Gloeothece verrucosa PCC 7822: one gene and its partner. Each later gene encodes a partner of the first gene's protein in a complex. Links are inferred from orthologs where the notes say so. Each region holds a gene or a part of one and is shown on either strand. Other genes may lie near its edges. The genes, in order: cdaA and glmM.

What was found.
Region 2: the proteins of cdaA (region 1) and glmM are in contact, whole or in part, in a crystal structure (PDB 7OJS), measured with the Bacillus subtilis proteins. The link is inferred for Gloeothece verrucosa PCC 7822 from one-to-one orthologs.

What each region holds. Positions count from the first base shown.
Region 1 is NC_014501.1:1,259,870-1,263,016, reverse strand. What follows is about bases 327-3,146. They hold cdaA (diadenylate cyclase CdaA), read left to right. Parts: upstream 327-1,205; coding sequence 1,206-2,087; downstream 2,088-3,146. Other genes in these bases: CYAN7822_RS05590 (DUF29 domain-containing protein), read left to right, coding at 2,880-3,146; uppS (polyprenyl diphosphate synthase), read left to right, coding at 2,084-2,833; lysA (diaminopimelate decarboxylase), read left to right, coding at 327-1,051. Outside these bases: more of lysA, read left to right, coding at 1-326; more of CYAN7822_RS05590, read left to right, coding at 3,147-3,147. UniProt on the Bacillus subtilis protein: One of 3 paralogous diadenylate cyclases (DAC) in this bacteria, catalyzing the condensation of 2 ATP molecules into cyclic di-AMP (c-di-AMP). Upon expression in E.coli leads to c-di-AMP synthesis.
Region 2 is NC_014501.1:3,399,953-3,403,142, forward strand. The notes cover bases 294-3,156. They hold glmM (phosphoglucosamine mutase), read left to right. Parts: upstream 294-921; coding sequence 922-2,391; downstream 2,392-3,156. Other genes in these bases: CYAN7822_RS14945 (DUF3177 family protein), read left to right, coding at 294-515; CYAN7822_RS14950 (DUF7734 family protein), read left to right, coding at 512-811; CYAN7822_RS14960 (hypothetical protein), read left to right, coding at 2,781-3,047; CYAN7822_RS39065 (hypothetical protein), read left to right, coding at 3,081-3,156. Outside these bases: more of CYAN7822_RS14945, read left to right, coding at 1-293; more of CYAN7822_RS39065, read left to right, coding at 3,157-3,190. UniProt on the Bacillus subtilis protein: Catalyzes the conversion of glucosamine-6-phosphate to glucosamine-1-phosphate. Glucosamine-1-phosphate is used for cell wall biosynthesis.

The DNA of each region.
Region 1 (3,147 bases):
ACAAACCCTCGAACAGATGGGATTAGACCAAGAAATTGCCACAAAAATCTATTTTCACGGCAATAATAAATCGAAGAGTGAACTGAATTTTGCCCTAGATTCCGGTTGTACCATCATTGTTGATAACTGGTTAGAGTTAGAAACCCTGGTGAAATTAGGCGGCAATCGCTCAAAATCCATTAGAATCATGTTGCGCTTGACTCCTGGGATTGAATGTCATACCCATGAATATATTCGCACCGGACATTTAGATAGTAAGTTTGGCTTTGATCCCCATCAATTAGAGGCAGTTTTAACCTACGTTAGCGAAAATCCTGTCTTTAACTGCATTGGTTTACACGCCCATATCGGCTCTCAAATCTTTGAAACACAGCCGCATTACGACTTAGCCGCCGTCTTGGTAAGCTGTATGAAAGCCGCTCTAGAGCGAGGTTTACCCATTGAAGAATTAAATATCGGAGGCGGGTTAGGCATTCGCTACACCGAAAAAGATGACCCCCCAACTATTGAAGCATGGGTAAAAAACGTAGCAACCGCCCTCAGCGAAGCTTGTCAAGCTCAACAAATCCCTCTACCGAAATTAATGGCTGAACCTGGGCGCTCGCTGATCGGATCAGCTTGTGTCACTGCTTACACCGTAGGAAGTCGTAAAGAAATTCCCGATCTTCGCACTTACATCGCGGTAGATGGGGGAATGTCAGATAATCCGCGTCCTATTACTTATCAATCCTTATATCGGGCGATTATTGCCAATAAAATGTCGAGTGCGGCCACAGAAACCGTCACCATTGCTGGCAAACATTGTGAGTCAGGAGATATTCTAATTAAAGAGGCTCTATTGCCCAAAACCGAACCCGGGGATATTCTGGTGGTCATGGGGACAGGAGCTTACAACTACAGTATGGCTTCTAACTATAATCGCTTATCTCGTCCGGCTGCGGTGCTGGTCAATGAAGGAGAAGCCAATCTCATTTTGCAGCGCGAAACTTATGAAGATGTGCTGCGCTGTGATCGCCTCCCCGAAAAACTGGCAAATTTCCCAAATAAATAAAGAACCAAGGTAGGCTATTGCTTGTAATCTATAAGTGAGCCAAATCCTTTTCTTTATCTGTTTGTTAATCCTAACTTCTAGGTGACGAACAATCAAGGTAGATTAAAATTGCCCACTGTAATTCATCATTGATACTTTATCATTTATCATTCTCATGTCGGGTTTTCCTGACCCTCGTCTCCCATCTTGGCTGATTCAAAACAGCGTTGATATTGGATTAGTTCTCGCCTTGACCTATTTGATGCTTCTAGTCATTGGCGAACGCCGTACCTTATGGATGGTCAGAGGCTTAATCATATTAATGCTGGCGGCTGTAATCAGCCACAAATTGGGCTTAACATTATTAAGTTTTGTGTTGGAAAAATTAGTGCTAGGGTCGGCAGTGGCGATGGCTGTCATTTTTCAGGCAGAATTTCGCCGCTTTTTGGAACAGTTGGGACAAGGCCATCTGCTTCAATTGTTTCAACGCCGTTCTCCGGCTCCTAAACCCGACAATGTGATTGATGAAATTGTGGATGCAGTCAAAGAACTGTCACAAAACCGTACAGGAGCTATCATGGTATTAGAGACAGCTAGTACAGTAGACACACGAGTATTTGTCAATGGTGGGGTGGGGATCAATGGAGAAGTCTCCAAAGAACTAATCCAAACCATTTTTCAACCCAAGACCTTACTTCATGACGGAGCCGTTTTTATCCGAGGTTCTCGAATTGTTTCTGCTGGAGTCATTTTACCTCTGTCCGAGCGAACGGCATCTCGACAACTCGGAACCCGCCACCGCGCCGCAATGGGGATTACAGAGCGCGTCGAAAATTGTATTTGTGTGGTAGTTTCTGAAGAAACCGGCTCGATCTCTTTAGCAGAAAGAGGCCTGCTCAATCGGCCCCTCACAAGCAGTAAACTAAAAGAGTTATTAGAAGAAAGATTTTCTCCTTCAGTAGAAAGAGAAGCTGTTGCTCCTGGTTTAGGTCGTTTTAGCCTTTTGCTAGAGCCTGTTGTCGAGTTTACGTCATCGATTTTTAAAAAGAAGAAATGACAGTTAAGCCTATTGTGTTACAAGAGTTACCCACTGATCTCGATAAAACCCGTCTGCCGCAGCACGTGGCGGTTATTATGGACGGGAATGGCCGCTGGGCAAAACGGCGAGGTCTTCCTCGGATTTTAGGTCATCAACGAGGAGTAGACGCGCTTAAAGATTTGTTGCGCTGTTGTCGTGATTGGGGAGTTCCCGCCTTAACCGCTTACGCCTTTTCTACGGAAAATTGGGGCAGACCTATAGAAGAAGTTGAATTTTTGATGACTTTGTTTGAACGGGTCTTAAGGCGAGAACTTAAGGAAATGATGGAAGAGAATGTGAGAATTCGCTTTGTGGGCAATTTGGAAGCTTTGCCCTCTTCTCTACAGGATGAGATAGACCGTTCTATGCAGGAGACAAAAGAGAATACCGGCATCGAGTTTTCTGTTGCTACTAATTATGGCGGACGACAAGAAATTATTCAAGCCTGCCGCGCGATCGCTTCTCAAGTTAAACAGGGAGAAATTAACCCAGAGGATATTGATGAGGCCCTTTTTGAGCGTCATCTGTATACTAGCGGCGTGCCCTATCCAGATTTATTGGTTCGTACCAGTGGCGAGATGAGAATTAGTAATTTTTTGCTCTGGCAGTTAGCTTATGCTGAAATTTATGTGACTCAAACCCTGTGGCCGGATTTTGATCGTAAAGAGTTTCATCTAGCATTATTAAATTATCAACAACGAGAAAGGCGGTTTGGAAAAGTGTAAATAATTCAAAATTTAAAAATTTATCTAGGGTTAAATAGTGAAGTATATGACCTCAAATTTAATCAATAAAAATTTATATGCTCAAGATTTTAATTTGTGGTTAATAGAGACCATTAATCAACTGAAGACAGGAGACTTTCAAAATGTTGATATCGAGCATTTGTTAGAGGAGTTAGAGGGGTTGTCAGGACGGGATAAACGGGAATTAAAAAGCCGTCTTAGGGTGTTAATTGCTCATCTCCTTAAGCGACGATATGTTACAAACTCAGATTATTATCGAGGATGGGAGTTAACCATTAGAGAACAACGAAGAG
Region 2 (3,190 bases), 2.1 Mb from region 1 along the record:
TTCTTTTAATCTGGTCTTGGAGAGAAAAACTCGAATCGATTTCTAGATTATTAATTATTTACTGGCGAGTAGCGAGTTTATTATTAATTACTGTGTATTTGATGATTCCCGGTTGGCAAGTGAGTTATATAACCGGTTTTGCCGCACGGGTTCTGATTCCTATTTCTTTGTGGTTTTGGGTGGATTTAAATGATGAAATTAAAGATTTGCCACCCAGTAAATTAAAAACCACTCTCACCTCTTGGCGTTGGGCGATCACTATTTACACTACTTTAGGTGCGAGTGCCATGATTCCTTTTCTCTCTTGTGCCTTTAATGAAAAAGCCGTCGATACCCCCTTCTGTCGAGTTTGGCTAGAAGCGCCCTGGCAATTTAGGGAATTTTTTCATCCTAATACCGAGGCCGAAGTGTTAGGCTTTTTCGGTTTGCTCGGATTAGTGGTTTATTTACTTTACTTTGTCTATTTTGTTTTTATTCGTTTAGCCAAACAGGGACGTATTGCTCTTGAACAATGAATAATTCCCTTGAAAAGCGGCTAGAACAATACACCCTTAAACGTCCTCAAGAAATTTTGCTAGTCAATATTCAGATTCTTGAGGAAAAAGACCAAATTTTAATCTTTAAAGGATTTTCCAGTTCTTTAATGGGTGCTACGGCTGCCGATGCCGATGTTCCTCTGATTCCTGAAACGGCGGAAATTATCAGCATTGACCGTCTTCTAAGCCCTTATAATCCCAATAATCCTCGTTATATCCAAGCCGGACTCTCTCTAGCGCAAATGGAGGAACTCTTGACACAACTTAGCGTCTGAGGCAAAAGAATCGCTAAGTTTAATTGTGCCAAAGAGTAGATTTTTTATCCCAACTCTGAAATAAAGATATATTCTTAGATGGTAAATACGTCGTGTGAGGAAAACTTAATATGGTAACTTCTATATATCATAACGGAAATGGTCGTCTAAATGCGGCCAGCCAAGATCCCGGAAAAGTTAAATCCCTCAATCATCTTTCAGTGCTGCCAAAAATTCCCCTTTTTGGAACCGATGGGATTAGAGGAAAAGTGGGTGAGCTTTTAAATGCCCCTTTTGCCCTACAGTTGGGATTTTGTGCGGCGCAAGTTTTAAAAGCCTCGGTAAAAGAGACAAAACCCATTATTATAGGGCAAGATTCCCGCAATTCTAGCGATATGTTGGCTATGGCCATGGCAGCCGGGTTAACCTCTGCCGGAGTCGAAGTGTGGCATTTGGGATTATGTCCTACTCCCTGTGTGGCTTACTTAACGCGCACCTTAGAGACGATGGGCGGCATTATGATTTCGGCTTCTCACAACCCTCCTGAAGATAACGGAATTAAATTTTTTGATCATCAAGGATTAAAACTGCCTAAAGATTTAGCTCAACAAATTGAAAACCTTCTTTTAAACAATTCTATTGATTCTCAAAACGGGTTAACACAAACTCATTTAGGATGGGGAAAACATTATCAACGCCGCGAATTAATACAAGATTACTTGCAGACCTTGAGGCAATCTTTGCCGGTAGGGGTAGATTTACAAGGAATGCGAATAGTGCTAGACCTAGCTTGGGGAGCATCAGTAGAAATTGCCCCTGCTCTGTTTCGCGCTTTAGGAGCCGAAGTGATCTGTTTACATGAAAAACCCGACGGCGATCGCATTAATGTTAACTGTGGTTCTACCCATCTCGAGTTATTACAACAAGCTGTCAAAGAATATCAGGCCGACTTAGGGGTAGCGTTTGATGGAGACGCGGATAGGGTTTTAGCAGTAGACTCCCTAGGGCGAGTGGTAGATGGTGATTATATTCTCTATTTTTGGGGTCAAACCCTTAAAGCGCAAAAACAATTGCCAGATAATTTAATTATCGCTACAGTGATGGCCAATTTAGGCTTTGAAAACGCTTGGCGCTCTCTTGGGGGTCAATTAATTCGCACGGCGGTGGGCGATCAGCACGTTCAAGCCCAAATGTGGGAAACTGGAGCCATGTTAGGCGGCGAACAATCTGGACACATTATTTGTCATCATCACGGTGTTTCAGGAGATGGAATTCAAACCGCTTTACATCTGGCGGCTTTAGTCCATCAGTCGGGTAACTCTTTAGCCGCCTTAGTAGAACAAAGTTTTCAGCCGTATCCTCAAATTCTTCGCAATGTGCGGGTAGAAGATAGAGAACGCCGCTCTAAATGGAAAGAGTGTGAACCCTTGCAAAAGGCGATCACTCTTGCCGAAACCGAAATGGGAACACAAGGACGAGTATTAGTCCGGGCTTCAGGAACTGAACCGTTAATTCGAGTTATGGTAGAATCCCAGTGTGCCCAATCAGCTAACTATTGGACAGAACACTTAGTCAAGGTGGTTCAACACCATTTCACTTGATCACTCGAGAATTTTATTGATTTTTATTAACGCTAGGTAGAAACAGTCTGCCTAGCAAAACTCTATGTTAAATTGGAGTCAAGGTTCACTCCTGCCCGTTTCTCTGGTTGGGTTTTCCTCAAGGGCAAATGTTGCTCTGTGGAACTTAGGTTAACTCGGGGCGCGAACTTTTTGGCGGCTGCCTCAAGGCAGTCATAATCTCTATTAAAGGTAATCTGGATTCACCTATAGTGACATCCTCCCGACGCTGACCCTATCGGGTACAGCGCGGGCTTCCCAACCTCACGGTCTGCGCTAGCGCAGTGCCTTCGGCATCAGGCATTTCTAGTTACTTCCTTTTTAGGGTTTTTCGCCACTTATCTAGTAGTTCTTGGTACAGACGAAAAGAGATGTTTCTCCCAACAGTGTTACCCCGACAGCCCGACTGCATAGACGTTTTGCTTCCCCAGAGTCCCTGGGTACTGGCTACCAATCTTTTTTTGGAAGACTTAGACCTAATTACGGTCAAGTTTTTCCCCAAGCACCGCAAACCAACCATTGGTTTTGTTTCCTGCTTGGAACCCCATAACTTGAGTTGTCAAGGTACTGTACCGTCCCCAGAATTTGGAGGTTCCGACTTTCGCCTACCTTTCACTCTCAATCTGGTCAGTGGTTAGCTGATAGAATTATTGTACCATATTGGTACAGATATGACTGAAAAAGATTTGCACGTAAGACTTTCGACTGAAGAAATGAAAATGCTCTCAAGGTATTGCCAAAAAACTAAAAGGACAAAGACAGATGTTATCCGTGAGCTTGT